One region of the Pantoea sp. Lu_F5_004 genome, then DNA from elsewhere that is predicted to be linked to it. Evidence: predicted binding sites of a transcription regulator. Region 1 holds the regulator's gene; the other holds the start of a gene.
The links. The regulator LexA, encoded in region 1, represses DNA repair genes until DNA is damaged. The targets are predictions, from matches to a motif close to TNCTGTATGTACATACAGNA.
Positions count from the first base shown of each region.

Region 2: the regulator LexA is predicted to act here: its motif matches at 3,459-3,478, upstream of dinG (ATP-dependent DNA helicase DinG).

Region 1 covers NZ_CP194946.1:3,845,773-3,853,605, reverse strand. Annotated here, with positions in the region: gene ACR8BN_RS17890 (UTRA domain-containing protein) at 1-127, shown strand, start outside; gene psiE (phosphate-starvation-inducible protein PsiE) at 199-609, shown strand; gene ubiC (chorismate lyase) at 696-1,208, shown strand; gene ubiA (4-hydroxybenzoate octaprenyltransferase) at 1,267-2,103, shown strand; gene plsB (glycerol-3-phosphate 1-O-acyltransferase PlsB) at 2,465-4,888, opposite strand; gene ACR8BN_RS17865 (diacylglycerol kinase) at 5,017-5,385, shown strand; gene lexA (transcriptional repressor LexA) at 5,491-6,105, shown strand; gene dinF (MATE family efflux transporter DinF) at 6,206-7,528, shown strand; gene ACR8BN_RS17850 (CsbD family protein) at 7,695-7,833, shown strand, end outside.
Region 2 covers NZ_CP194946.1:2,809,117-2,816,949, reverse strand. Annotated here, with positions in the region: gene ACR8BN_RS13085 (ABC transporter ATP-binding protein) at 1-444, shown strand, start outside; gene ACR8BN_RS13080 (ABC transporter permease) at 432-1,163, shown strand; gene ACR8BN_RS13075 (MerR family transcriptional regulator) at 1,339-2,073, opposite strand; gene ACR8BN_RS13070 (XRE family transcriptional regulator) at 2,223-2,786, shown strand; gene ACR8BN_RS13065 (N-acetyltransferase family protein) at 2,783-3,301, shown strand; gene dinG (ATP-dependent DNA helicase DinG) at 3,506-5,674, shown strand; gene ybiB (DNA-binding protein YbiB) at 5,701-6,669, shown strand; gene ACR8BN_RS13050 (M20 aminoacylase family protein) at 6,671-7,828, opposite strand.

The sequences.
Region 1 (7,833 bases):
GAATGTGGCACCGGGCAGCCCCGGTTTGTTGATCACCCGCATCAATCGCAACCAGCAAAAAGAGGTGATTGATTGCGACTGTGAATACTGGCGTTACGATGCGCTCTGTGTTGATGTGGAGGCCTGAGGAGTTATTGTGATTTGCGTCACACTCGCGCATGATATCGCGCGATAACAACTCCTTTTTTAAGGCGCAACATGAGTGACAAAAATCCTTTGGCCCGCCACCTTGCAACGGTACTGCAATGGGTGCTGAATCTGGGTCTGCTGAGTCTGGCGATCATCCTGATCGTCTTTTTAGGCAAAGAAACTATCCATCTGGCAAACGTGCTGTTTAACACCAGCGAGCAGTCATCCTCCTATCTGTTGATTGAGGGAATTGTCATTTATTTCCTCTACTTCGAATTTATTGCGTTGATTGTTAAGTACTTTCAGTCGGGTTATCACTTTCCGCTGCGCTATTTTGTCTATATCGGTATCACGGCAATTATCCGCCTGATTATCGTCGACCATAAAAATCCCTTCGATACGCTCTGTTACTCTGCGGCGATTCTGATTCTGGTGGTCACCCTGTGGCTGGCAAACAGCAACCGCCTGAAACGCGAGTAATCCCCCTGCCGTCTGTCATGACGGCAGGTGTTCGCATCGCGTCTCTGCGCTAAACTAGCGTCCTGAAAATTATTGGGAGTGGTGCTATGTCGCAAGACGCGCTCAGCTTATTACGTGCACTCAACTGGCTTTCTCCGTCGCAGGCAACCCTTGCGCCGCCATTGCTCGACTGGCTGATGGAGGAGGATTCAATGACGCGCCGTTTTGAACAACATTGCCAGCGGGTCACGGTTCAGCCGCTGCGTGAAGGCTTTATCGACGCCAGCGAGTTGGGTGATGAAAAGGGCTTGTTGCCAGACGATAAACGCTTCTGGCTGCGCGAAGTGCTGCTGTTCGGCGACGATCAGCCCTGGCTGGCTGGCCGTACGCTGGTGCCGGAAAGCACCCTCAACGGGCCAGAAGCGATGCTGCAGCAACTGGGCACCCGGCCGCTGGGCCGCTATCTCTTCTCCTCTTCGACGCTGACCCGCGATTTTATTGAGCCGGGGCAGGTAGAGGGATTGTGGGGACGGCGCTCACGCCTGCGTCTCTCCGGCAAACCGCTGCTGCTGACTGAACTGTTTTTACCGGCATCGCCGCTCTATCGCGATCTGGTCTGAGGATCCTGTGGTGCAAAATAGCTTAAGTATAAATAAATGGCGGGCCTACACGCGCCTGATGCGTATCGATAAGCCTATCGGTACGCTGCTGCTGATGTGGCCAACGCTCTGGGCATTATGGCTGGCTGACATGGCGATCCCGCCGCTACCGGTGCTGGCGGTGTTTGTTGCCGGGGTCATCGTGATGCGTGCAGCCGGTTGTGTGATCAATGACTATGCCGATCGCAAAGTAGACGGTTATGTCGAACGCACGAAGCATCGGCCACTGGCCAGCGGCGCGGTGAGTGCAAAAGAGGCTAAGCTGCTGTTCGTGATCCTGGCTCTGGCGGCTTTTGCGCTGGTGCTGACCATGAACATGATGACGATTATGCTCTCCGTGGTGGGGCTGGCGCTGGCCTGGGTCTATCCCTTTATGAAGCGTTATACCCACCTGCCGCAGGTAGTGCTGGGTGCCGCCTTTGGCTGGGCAATTCCTATGGCATGGTCCGCAGTTAGTGAGTCCTTACCTCTGGTCTGCTGGCTGGTATTCATCGCCAACATCTGCTGGACGGTCGCTTATGACACCCAGTATGCGATGGTGGATCGGGATGATGACCTGAAGATTGGCGTGAAGTCGACCGCGATTCTCTTTGGCCGTTTCGACAAGCTGATCATTGGTCTGCTGCAACTGGCGACGCTGCTGCTGATGGCGCTGGTTGGCCTCATGCTGCATCTGAACAGCGCCTTCTACTGGACGCTCTTGCTGGCCGCCGCGCTGTTTATTTATCAACAGAAGCTGATCGCCGGACGCGAGCGGCAACCCTGTTTCCAGGCTTTTCTCAATAATAACTATGTCGGGATGGTGCTGTTCCTCGGTGTACTGATGAATACCCCGCCGTTCAGCCAGCTGTTCTGATAGAGAGTTTACAGACATAAAAAGGCGATCCGGGAGGTCGCCAAACCTGATGAGGATGAATCTGGCAGCAATGAATGAGCTCAACGCGCAGGGAACATGGGCAGAAGAGGAAAGCGTCCCGCGCCAGGGACAAAAACGCCGGGAGCGTTTTTGAACAACGCAGAGCGTTGGTCCGGCAACGGGCGCACCTCAGGGATGAGGTGCGTAATCGCGCGGGCCGAGCAGTCAGGGATGACGCTTTTACGTCTTTCCGATCTGACGATGTTCCCTGAGCAGGCACCGTCTTACAGCGAATCGGACCAGACCTGGCCTATAAAAAAGGCGACCTCATGAGGTCGCCTTTTTACTATGCGCGCTGCGGTCAGTCGTGCGCCACAGCGGTTTCAATCGTCATACGGACATCGCTGGTGACCAGGTCTGCCAGCATATGCCAGGTCGCCAGAGTCTGCGCAACATCGGCATCACCGCTGTCGCTGATATACCCTTCATCGCGCAGGGTCAGGACCAGTGAGGTAAAGACCGCTTTGTCGAAGAATTCCGGAGCATTGATACCGTGCAGCACCGACAGACGCTGTGCCAGCGTCCGGCTCTCTTTCTCCAGCGTGCCGCGGTTAATCGTCGGCTTGGCGCTGAGAATGGAGAACGTAATGGCATAGCGCTGCAGTGTTTCACGCACACCGGCGGCCAGCAGTTGCAGCGTGCGATAGCGCGCTGAGGAAAAGCGCAATTCGCCGGCTTCGAGCGTAATCAGGCCCTGACGCGCCAGCTCCTGACTCAGTTCGGTCAGCAGTTGCGGCAGCTCATCGGTCTGCCAGCGCAGGAACAGCTCACTCTTCAGCATCGGGTAGATCAGGCTCACCTGACGCAGCAGTTCTGCTTCGCTCAGCGTCTGATGCTGCTGAACTATGGCGGCAATCAGCGACGGCATCACCAGCATGTGATGAATATTATTGCGATAGTAGGTCATCAGCACCGCCTGCTCACGTGGCAGAATGATGATGTCGCCAATGCTGTCCTTTTCACTCTCAAACTTATTCATACCCATGGCGTGATCCAGCAGCGCTTCCGCTGAAAGATCGGGTACGGTCGCATTTGGCGAGTAAGGCACGTTGCGCAGCAACTGGGTATAGCACTCCAGTTGTTCAATCAGCTGTTCACGGGTTAGTGAGCGCTGACGTGACGCCAGCAGGGCGGTGACACAGAGGTTCATGGCGTTAGCCGCGCCCGCTTCATTGATACGCACCATCAGGCTGGCAGCAATATCGTTGACGGTCGGAGTTAACCAGCTGGGACGCTGCGGCTCAATCGGATCGATGGCATCGCGCCATTCCGGTACCCGCTTGTTGAGATAGTTGACCAGCGGCAGGGGTTCGCCAAAGTTCACGTAACCCTGACCGAGATTGCGCAGCTTGCGTAAGCCGCGCACCATCTGCATGAAGCCCTCTTTCTCTTTCGCCGCGCCGCGCAGTTCTTTAGCGTAAGTGCCCACTTCCATTACGTGCTCATAGCCGATATAGATCGGCACCAGCGTGATAGGGCGATTTCCGCCGCGCAGCATCGCCTGCAGCGTCATGGCTAAGGTGCCGGTTTTAGGGTCCAGCAGGCGACCGGTTCGTGAACGGCCTCCTTCGACAAAGTACTCAACCGAATAGCCGCGGGTGAACAGCTCGCCGAGATATTCGCGGAATACCGTGGCGTAGAGCTTGTTGCCTTTAAAGGTACGACGAATGAAGAAGGCGCCCAGACGACGGAAAATCGGGCCGGCTGGCCAGAAGTTGAGATTGATCCCGGCTGCGATGTGCGGCGGCACCAGGCCCTGATGATAGAGCACATAGGAGAGCAGCAGATAATCCATGTGGCTGCGATGACACGGCACATAGACAATCTCGTGGCCATCCTGCGCCAGCTGGCGGACTTTTTCGCCGCCATTGACGTTGATGCCCTGATAGAGCCGACTCCAGAGCCAGCCCATCACGCGGTCAGTTACGCGGATGGCTTCATAGGAGAAGTTTGCCGCAATTTCCTCCATCATCTCGACAGCGTTCTGCTGCGCTTTCTCATGGGAGATTTTTTTACTGCGTGCTTCATCCTCTACTGCTTTTTCAATCGCTTTGGATTGCAGCAGACGATTAAACAGATCCTGACGCGCCGGCAAGCGCGGGCCAATCGCCGCCAGCCGCTGGCGGGCAAAATGAATGCGCGCCACGCGAGCCAGCTTCTGGGCGATCGACTGATCCGTACCGTGTTCAGTTGCCATGCGGCGCAGCGACACCGTCGGTGAGAAGCGGACAAAACTGTCGCGCCCGTGCCAGATCACCGCAAAGAACTTCTGCACCCCGTTCAGCACCCGCAGGTGTGGCGTTGCTTCGCCCTGGACTTCACGTCCTGGTGCGCGGCCAAACATCACCGTGACCGGCAGCATCTGAATATCCAGCTTAGGGTTATTGCGATGCAGGTCCAGGTAATCGTGAAAGATTTTCACAGATTCAACGCTGGGCACAAAATAGGGGAAGACGCGTGGGCCATTGTGGATAAACACGTGACGCGGCAGCAGAGAACCATCAATCTCCAGCGGAGTGAGCGGGTCGGGCAGATGATGCCGCAGACACTGTGCGCGTAAAGTCAGTAAGTCGGCCTTCGAATCGTAAGGCAAAACATACATAATAGGTCGGGTCGGATCCAGACCATGTTCAGACACGGGATCGGCCGGAATGGCCTTACTTTTTACCAAAAACGACAGTGGTAAATTAAGCAGTTTGTAATAGAGTTTACGCCAACCTGACATAGACAACATGAAGCCTCTTGTTAGCAAAGCGCCGCAAGCATACCAGAAAGCGCAGCGAAGATCTGTGGTGGTGCCAATTGCACGCAGCCCAGACATTGACGTCAATCCGATGAAAGGGTTCCCACATCATGGCAAATAATGCCACCGGACTTATCAGAATAGTAAAAGCTGCAGGTTACTCATGGCAGGGACTGCGTGCCGCCTGGCAACATGAAGCTGCGTTTCGGCAGGAAGCGCTGGCTGCGCTGGCCGCTATTGTTATCGCGTGCTGGCTGGATGTCGATGTGGTCGCCCGCATCCTCATGATTGGGACGGTGGTGCTGGTGGTCATTGTTGAAATCCTCAATAGCGCCATTGAAGCGGTGGTCGACCGTATTGGTCAGGAGCATCATCCGCTGGCGGGCCGGGCAAAAGACATGGGTTCGGCGGCGGTGTTGATCAGCATCTTACTGGCACTCTTCGTCTGGATCGCGCTGCTCTGGACACATTTGCGATAAGCCTTCCATAACGCGTCTGAGGGCGCGTTTTCCCTGACAATCGGTTTCCATTTCACCAATACCTGTATATACTCACAGCGACTGTATAAACAACCAGGGGGCGGGATGAAAGCATTAACCAGCAGGCAGCAGCAGGTCTATGACCTGATTCGCGACCATATTTCTTCAACGGGCATGCCGCCTACGCGTGCCGAGATCGCCGCGCAGCTGGGCTTCCGTTCGCCGAATGCGGCAGAAGAGCATCTGAAAGCGCTGGCGCGCAAAGGCGTCATCGAGATCGTTTCCGGTGCATCGCGCGGCATTCGACTGTTAATGGAAGTAGAAGCCTCAGAAGGGCTACCGCTGATTGGGCGGGTTGCTGCCGGTGAGCCGATCATGGCGCAGGAACATATCGAAACCCACTATAAGGTCGATCCGGGCCTGTTTAAGCCGTCTGCTGACTTCCTGCTGCGCGTCAGCGGAATGTCGATGAAAGATATCGGGATTATGGATGGCGACCTGCTCGCGGTGCATAAAACCCAGGATGTGCGTAACGGCCAGGTTGTGGTTGCCCGCATTGATGATGAAGTCACCGTTAAGCGCTGGAAAAAGCAGGGTGCTATCGTGCATCTGCTGCCTGAAAACAGCGATTTTGACCCGATTGTTGTCGATACCCGTGCGCAGTCACTGACCATTGAAGGTCTGGCAGTTGGCGTGGTGCGCAACGGCGAGTGGCTCTGATTCTTCTGCCAGCGTGCATTCGTCTTCTCTGATGCTATTCTGTCTGCCCTAATTTTGTCGCTGCCTCTTTTGCGCAGCGACACTGAGCACGGAACGGCGAATGCGCTTTATTACGGCAACCGATAAAAATCTCTGGCGGCTTGCGCTGCCGATGATCCTTTCAAACATCACCGTTCCCTTACTGGGAGTGGTCGATACTGCAGTAATTGGTCATCTCGACAGCCCTGTCTATCTTGGCGGGGTTGCGGTCGGGACGACAGTGACCAGCTTCCTTTTTATGCTGCTGCTTTTCCTTCGAATGAGTACTACTGGCCTTACGGCACAGGCGTTTGGCGCGGGCGATAAAACCGCTCTGGCGCGCGCGCTGACGCAACCGCTGATTATCGCGCTGCTGGCGGGCGTACTGTTCATCGCTTTGCGTTATCCGATTATTCAGCTGTCGACCCATCTGGTTGGCGGCAATCCCGATGTACTCGAACAGGCGGCACTGTTTATTCAGATTCGCTGGCTCAGTGCGCCTGCCACGCTGGCAAACCTGGTCATTCTGGGCTGGCTGCTGGGCGTGCAGTATGCACGCGCGCCGGTGATCCTGCTGGTCGTGGGGAACCTGGTTAACATCGTGCTCGATCTCTGGCTGGTGATGGGGCTGCACTGGGGTGTCGCGGGGGCGGCCACCGCCACGGCGCTGGCAGAGTACATCACGCTGGGTGTCGGCAGCATCATGGTCTGGCGGGTGCTAAAACTGCGCGGAATTACGCTTAGCCTGCTGAAGCAGAGCTGGCGCGGTGACAGCGGCCGGCTGCTGCGACTGAACCGGGATATCATGCTGCGCTCTCTGATGCTGCAACTCTGTTTCGCCTCGCTGACCGTGCTGGGCGCGCGACTCGGCCCTGATGTGGTGGCGGTTAACGCGGTATTACTGATGTTTATTACTTTTACTGCCTACGCGCTGGATGGCTTTGCCTATGCGGTTGAAGCTTTTGCGGGTGAGGCGCATGGTGCAAAAGATGGCAGCAAACTCCTGCGCGTCTGGCACTCTGCCTGTCGGCAGGCGGTGGTGGTGGCGCTGTTCTTCTCGCTGATCTATGCCATTTTTGGCCCGCAGATCGTTACCCTGCTGACCTCTCTTCAGTCACTTCAGCAGACAGCGGACCGCTATCTGATCTGGCAGATGATAATGCCGTTGATCGGCGTCTGGTGTTATCTGCTGGATGGCATGTTCATCGGGGCGACGCGCGGGCGCGAGATGCGTAACAGCATGGTAGTAGCCGCAGCCGGCTATTTTCTGACACTGCTTAGCGTACCGGTGCTGGGTAACCATGGTCTTTGGCTGGCAGTCACGGTTTTCCTGGCGCTGCGCGGCCTGTCGCTGTGGCTCATCTGGCGTAAACACTGGCGTCAGAACAGCTGGTTTGATGCCTGAGTCAGCCGTTGCTGCACGCAAGCCGATACGGATTATTCTGTATTATTCCACGGTTAAGAAATTGGCTACTACAATTAACTTTATGCAGCGCAGTTAACCAGCGCTTTGTATCGTTATTTTGTTAAGCAGCAAGATAATCATTAAACCCGAGGATTGGAGGTCTGCCATGAATAAAGACGAAGCAAGCGGCAACTGGAAGCAGTTCAAAGGCAAAATGAAAGAGAAATGGGGCAAGCTGACCGACGATGATATGCAGGTTATCGAAGGTAAACGCGATCAGCTGGTCGGCAAAATCCAGGAGCGTT
Region 2 (7,833 bases), 1.0 Mb from region 1:
ACGCGCGGGGTGCTGCAACAGGAGATGTTGCGCATTCATCAACTGTCGGGCCGCACCATCGTGCTGGTGACGCACGACATCGACGAAGCGCTGACGCTGGCAGACCGCATTGTGCTGATGGATAACGGCGAGATTGTTCAGCAGGGCAGGCCAGTGGAGCTGCTGACCCAGCCGAAAAATGATTTTGTGCGCGACTTCTTTGGTCGCAGCGAAATGGGAGTACGGCTGCTGTCGCTGGAGCAGGTCGGTAATGCTGTGCGGCGCGGCGAGTGGCTGCCGGGCGAACCGATCGCTGCGGCACTGACGCTGCGGGACGCCCTGTCGCAGTTTATCGCCCGGCGTACCGATAAATTGCCGGTCATCGACGATCAGCAGCGGCCGCTGGGCGTGCTCCACTTTGGCGATCTGCTGCAACTGCGCGAGGATTTAACATGCGCAGGCTAAGGGATCCTCTGCTGTGGCTGGTGCTGTTCTACGGCGCGCTGCTGACCCTGATGCCTTACAGCGGGCCGCTGTTTCACCGCTGGTTTCCCGAACTGGCGCGGCCACTCTATCAGCAGGAGAGCTTCTGGCAACTGACGCTGGCGCATCTGTTTCTGGTGATCACCGCCAGCCTGCTGGCGATTGTGATTGGCATTGGCAGTGGTGTGCTGGTGACGCGGCGGGCGGGGCGGGCCTTCCGGCCGCTGATGGAAACCATTGTGGCGGCAGGGCAGACGATTCCGCCGGTGGCGGTGCTGGCGATTGCGGTGCCGGTGATGGGATTTGGTGCCTGGCCTGCGGTTGTGGCGCTGCTGCTCTACGGATTGCTGCCGATTTTACAGGGGACGCTGGCGGGTATTGATAGCGTACCGGCCAGCAGTCGGGAGATCGCCATCGGGGTCGGCATGAGTAGCTGGCAGCGGCTGTGGCAGATTGAGCTGGCGCTGGCTGCGCCGGTCATCATCGCCGGGATACGCACCTCGGTGATTATCAACATCGGCACCGCTGCCATCGCCTCGACGGTCGGCGCGAAAAGTCTGGGATCGCCGGTGATTATCGGCTTAAGCGGTTTTAATACAGCCTATGTCATTCAGGGGGCATTACTGGTGGCGCTGCTGGCGATAGTCAGCGATCGCCTGTTTGAACGCCTGCAGCGCTGGCTTAGCGTGAGTGAACGATGAGAGAGTATCCCACCAGCATCAGACCGCCGGTGCCACCTGCCGCCATAATAAAAAACAGCGTGGCGAAGAAAGCTTTTTTACAGTTCATGGGTAAAACCTGAGCTCGTTAACAGTGAGGCGGGGATAATAGCGCGCGCAAGGCAGCAGGCAAAGTGCCCGGCGTGCGTTTTTGTTATCAGGCGGGGTCGTGCAACCGCACGGCATAGCCCTGTTCCTGCCAGTGTGACAGCTGTTCCTGCTGGCGGCGGGTCAGTTTTTTACCGGTAAAGACAAACATATTCATGCCGGGAAAGAGTTCAGGACGCGGTAAATCCAGCGGTTCTGCCAGCACATCAATGCGCCAGCCATGCTGCGACAGACGCCAGCCTTCCAGCCAGATGCGGGTACGATCGTCAATACCCCAGCCAATAATCAGCGCATCTTTACCCGATTTTTTGCGGCTGCCGGTCAGGCAGAACGCGACATAATCGATCAGCAAACCATCCAGCAGACTGCACATGGTGCGGGCGGTGTTCTGGTCCAGACTCAGCTTCTGGCGCACCGGCATAAAAACATGGTCGATCAGCGCATCAATCGGATGTTCGCGACCAATCGCGGCAATTTTATTACGAAGTTTAGCGGGTCTGACGTGACGCAGGACGCTGATCAGCTCATCCTGGAGTGTGGTCCAGCCGTCATGGGCATCTACATCGCCACCTTCCAGCAGTGCCTTAACTTTACCGACCGGCACGCCGCTTTCAATCCAGCGCATAATCTCTTCGATGCGATGAACATCCTCTTCGTCAAACTGACGATGTCCGCCTTCGGTACGTTGCGGCTTCAGTAAGCCATAACGACGCTGCCAGGCGCGCAGGGTGACTGGGTTTATGCCACAGCGCTCGGCGACGTCACCGATACTGTATAAGGTCATAAATTCCTCTTTCGATTGGTCTGAGTGTAATTACCATAACGAAGCCGACTAAGTTGTACAATACATTTCTCGATGTACAACTTGACTGATACGCCGTTTCTCCGTTATATCTCATATAAGAGAATTATTCCCAAATATGAGAAATCACCATGTCAGAGCTGAATACGGAGCAACGACTGGCGGTGAGGCTGGCAGAGTTACGCCTGCAACGCGGCTGGTCGCTGGATGAACTTGCTGTCGCAACGGGCATCAGTCGTGCGTCATTATCGCGCATTGAGCGAAGCGAGACCAGCCCTACTGCTGCGCTGCTTAACCGTCTGTGTGTTGCCTACGGATTAACGATGTCGCGCCTGCTCAGTGAAGTGGAGGAGGAGTCCAGTCTGCTGATCAGAGATGACCAGCAGCCCGTGTGGCAGGATGAATCCAGCGGATTTATTCGCCGGAATGTTTCACCCCCTGCGCTTCATTTCCGATGCGAACTGGTTGAGGGCAAATTACGGCCTGGTGCACGTATAGATTACGATGCGCCACCCATTCAGGGTCTGGAGCAGCATATCTGGCTGCGCGAGGGCGGCCTCACCGTCACGATGGGGGCGCAGCAGTGGGCGCTGAAGCCCGGTGACTGCTTACGTTTTCATCTGGTCGGGAAATCGGCTTTTGAGGCACACCTGACTGACGGCGCGCGCTATTTACTGGTGGTGGCGAAACCATGATCGATTACACAATACTTCGCGCCGACGAAGCGCAACAGCAACTGGGCGAACTTACAGCGGTGCTGCAGGCCTGTGTGGCAGACGGCGCCAGCGTCGGCTTTATTAATGCCGCAGACGAAGAGGTGATGACGCGATTCTGGCAGCAGCGGATCGCCGGTCTGGCAGACGGCGACAGCGAACTATTCGTTGCGCGGCAGCACGGTCGCATCGTGGGCACTGTCATTCTCAGTGGCAGCGCGATGCCTAATGGCCGCCACCGGGCGGAGATCAGCAAACTGCTGGTGCATCCGCAGGCGCGCCGTCAGGGCATCGCGCGTGAGCTGATGCAGCGCGCTGAGCAGCAGGCCCGTGCGCAGGGCAAAACGCTGCTGGTGCTGGATACGCGCAGCGGCGATGTCGCCAGCGATCTCTATCGCTCGCTGGGCTGGCAGGTGGCGGGGTCGATCCCGTTTTATGCCGAATCCACCGCGGGCGTGCTGGATGCCACCACCTATATGTACCAGGTGCTGGCGTAGCCAGGCGCCGACGCCAGCCGCTAGCTCATGCGGCTGGCCTTTCTTTATGCCTGAGCGGCCCGGGTTGACGGGTTGCCCGCACGACCCTGAAACGGGCAACCGCTGAAATTTACGACGTCGCACGAAAAATTCGGCGCGAAAGCTGACGCCAACAGGATACTGTGTAAAAATACAGGCCATATTTTCGGTGTGGTAACGCAAATCATGGCCCTGACAGCCGCAGTAAAAAGCCAGATAGCGCAGTGGTATAAAGCGCTTCAGCAGCAGGTGCCTGACTTCATCCCACGTGCGCCGCAGCGCCAGATGATCGCCGAAGTGGCGAAGTGCCTGGCGGGCGACGATTCGCGCCATCTGGCGGTTGAAGCGCCAACCGGCGTGGGCAAAACCCTCTCTTATCTGATCCCGGGCATCGCGGCCAGCCGTGCCCAGGAGAAGCGGCTGGTGATCAGCACCGCCAACGTGGCGCTGCAGGATCAAATCTTCACCAAAGATCTGCCGCTGCTGAAAAAAATCATTCCCGATCTCACCTTTACTGCCGCCTTTGGTCGCGGGCGCTATGTCTGTCCGCGTAATCTGGCGGCGATGGCGGCCGATGACGATGAGCAGGGAGATCTGCTGCTTTATCTGGACGATGATGCCGTCAGCAGCACTAAAGAGGAGCAGACGCAGTGTGGCCGGTTGCAGAAATCGCTGGATCGCTATCAGTGGGACGGCCTGCGCGATCACAGCGAGGAGAACGTCAGCGACAGCCTGTGGCAGCGGCTCTCCACCGACAAAGCGAGCTGCCTTGGCGCACACTGTCGCTGGTATCGTGAATGCCCGTTCTTTGTGGCGCGGCGCGAAATTGAGCAGGTCGATGTAGTGGTGGCGAACCATGCGCTGGTCATGGCCGCAATGGAGAATGAGTCGGTGCTGCCACCGGCAAAAAACCTGATGCTGGTGCTGGATGAAGGGCATCATCTGCCGGAAGTGGCCCGCGATGCGCTGGAGATGAGCGCCGACATTACGCCGGGCTGGAGCAGCCTGCAGCTCGACCTCTTTATCAAGCTGGTAGAGAGCATTATGACGCAGATGCGGCCAAAATCACCGCCGCCGCTGGCTAACCCGGAGCGGCTGAAAGCGCATTGCGATGAACTGCGCGAACTGCTGACGATTACCGCTCAGGCGCTGAATCCGCTGCTGCCACCGCATAATCAGCCGGGTGAATTCCGCTTTGTGCTGGGCGCGCTGCCGCAGGAGCTGCTGGATCTCTGCGCCCGGCTCTTTAAGCTCAGCGATGCGCTGCGCGGCCTGAGTGAAGGTTTGATTAATGCGCTGAGCGAGCAGACAGGTAAAGTGGATGTGGTGCGACTGCATCGCAATCTGCTGCAGCTCAATCGCCAGTTTGGCTGGTTCGAATCGGTCAGCAAACTGTGGCGGCTGGCGGCGATGGAAAAAGCCTCTGGCGCGCCGGTGTCAAAGTGGATCACCCGTGAGCTGCGCGAAGGTCAGGCGCACCTGCTGTTTCACTGCGCCGGCATCCGCGTCAGCGACCAGCTGGAGAAGATGCTGTGGCGTAAAATTCCGCACGTGGTTGTGACCTCCGCCACCCTGCGATCGCTTAACAGTTTCAACCGCCTGCAGGAGATGTCGGGACTCAGCGAGAAGGCGGGCGACCGCTTTGTGGCACTGGACTCCCCGTTTAACCACGTGGAACAGGGCAAGCTGGTGATCCCGCAGATGCGCTATGAGCCGCTGATGACGCACGAAGCGGAGCATATCGCGGAGATGGCCGGTTTCTTCCGGCAACAGATGGCGGAGAAAAAGCACAAAGGCGTGCTGGTGCTGTTTGCCAGCAACCGGGCGATGCAGCAGTTTGTCGCCTGTCTGCCCGACCTGCGCCTCTCAATGCTGGTTCAGGGCGATCAGCCGCGCAGCCGCCTGGTCGATCTGCATCGTCAGCGTGTCGCCAAAGGGGAAACCAGCATCCTGATTGGCCTGCAGTCTTTTGCCGAAGGGCTGGATCTCAAAGGCGATCTGCTGAGTCAGGTGCATATCCACAAAATCGCTTTTCCCCCGGTAGACAGTCCGGTAATTTTGACCGAAGGCGAGTGGCTGAAAAGCCTGAAACGCTATCCGTTTGAGGTGCAGAGCTTACCCAGCGCCTCTTTTACCCTGATTCAACAGGTCGGACGCCTGATTCGCAGCCATCAATGTTATGGCGAAATCGTTATTTACGACCGCCGTCTGCTGAGCAAATCCTACGGCAGCCGGCTGTTAGCGGCGCTGCCGATCTTCCCGATTGAGCAGCCGGAAACGCCAGAGCCGGCAGCGATACCGGCCACCGTGGTGCCAAAAAACACGGTGCGTAAACGACGTCCCACGCGGCGCTGAGCCGCGCACTTAACCGGAAGCGAGTGATGGAACTGAATAAAATCATTAAAGAGATTGGTCGCGGTAAAAATCATGCCCGCGATATCGACTTTGATACCGCCGTGGCGCTCTATGGCGCGATGCTGGCGGGCGAGGTGCCGGACCTGGAGCTGGGCGGCATTCTGATTGCGCTGCGTATTAAAGGCGAAGGCGAAGCGGAAATGCGCGGCTTTTATCAGGCGATGCAGGCGCAGATGATGCAACTGCAGGCGCCGGAAAACCGCCCGATGCCGGTTGTGATCCCCAGCTACAACGGAGCGCGGCGGCAGGGCAATCTCACGCCGTTGCTGGCGCTGCTGCTGGTAAAACTTGGCTTCCCGGTGGTGGTGCATGGTGTCAGCGACGACGCGACGCGCATCACCAGTGAAGCGGTGTTTGCCGCGCTGGGTATTGCCCCCGTCACCACCGCAGAGGCGGCGCAGGCAAAACTCGATCAGGGCGAACTCGCCTTTATCACCATCGATCATCTCTGCCCGCCAATGGCGAAACAGCTGTCGCTGCGCTGGCGAATGGGCGTGCGTAACAGCGCGCATACGCTGGCAAAACTGGCGACCCCGTTTGCCGAACGTGCGGCGCTGCGTCTGTCGAGCGTGTCGCATCCGGAGTATGTGCCGCGTGTGGCGAAATTCTTCAGTGACATCGATGCGCCTGCGATACTGCTCAATGGCACCGAAGGGGAAGTCTATGCCAATCCACAGCGCTGCCCGGCGATCAGCATGATTCAGGGCGCAGGCGCAGAAGCGGAAGTGTGGGTTGAGCGTCAGCCTGAAGTGGCCGTTGAACTGCCGGCGGACAAGACGGCAGAGGTAACTGCGCGCTGGATTGAGCAGGTGCTGAATCAGCAGCGGCCGGTGCCCGCATCACTGCGACTTCAGCTCGCCTGCTGCCTGCGTGCCAGCGGTCAGTGCGACTCGCTGGCGGCGGCAGAGCAGCAGATCCTCGCCGCCGGTTACTGACTCAGGCTGCTGGCAGCGCCTGTTCAACCAGGTTCTGCCAGAAAGTAATGCCAATTGGCAGCAGCGCGTCGTTGAAGTCATAGCGGGCGTTGTGCAGCGGGGCGGAAGGCGTATCGCCATCCGCGCCCAGCCAGAAGTAAGCACCCGGACAGGCCTCCATCATGCAGGCAAAATCTTCAGACGCCATCGACGGATTGACCTGCCACTGAACCTGTTCGGCTCCCAGCGTCGCCAGCGCCACCTCGCGCACCTGCTCAGCCGGGGCAGCATGGTTGGCGGTCACCGGATAACCCGGTAACCACTCAATCTCACCGCTGACACCAAACGGACGTGGCAGGGTAGCGACAAATTCATCAATCAGCCCGCGTACTTTTTCGCGCACGCTGGTCTGCAGGCAACGCACCGTGCCGCGCAGCACAATCTGTTCCGGGATCACGTTGATTGCTTCGCCACCGTGGATCTGCGTCACGCTGACCACCGCCGAGGCGAGCGGCGAGAGCCGACGTGACGGAATTGTCTGCAGCGCCAGAATCAGCTCGGCCGCCACCACCATTGGATCGGCACCGCTTTCCGGCATCGCCGCGTGGCAGCTTTTGCCGTGCAGGGTAATCTCAAACGAATCCAGCGACGCCATCATGGCGCCAGGGTTAACCGCCAGTGACCCCAGCGGCAGTCCCGGCCAGTTGTGCATCGCATAGATCGCATCCATCGGGAAGCGCTGGAACAGTCCCTCTTCCACCATTTTGCGCGCACCGCCCAGGTTCTCTTCGGCAGGCTGAAAAATGAAATGTACCGTGCCGCGGAACTGGCGTGTGGCGGCCAGCTGTCGGGCGGCGGCCAGCAGAATGGCGCTGTGACCGTCGTGCCCGCAGGCGTGCATCACGCCAGGAGTCGCGGAGCGCCATTCAGTGTCGCCTTTTTCCGTAATCGGCAGCGCATCCATATCCGCACGCAGCCCGATAACCGGGCCGGGACCGTTTTCCAGCGTGCCGATTACGCCGGTGCCCGCCAGACCGCGAAACACCTGCAATCCCGCCCGCTCTAACTCATCAGCGATAAACTGGCTGGTTTGCTGTTCCTGGTAACCTAATTCGGGGTGGCGATGAAACTCACGGCGCCAGCGCAGGGCATCTTCAAGCAGGGCAGGGGAAAGGGTCATGCAGA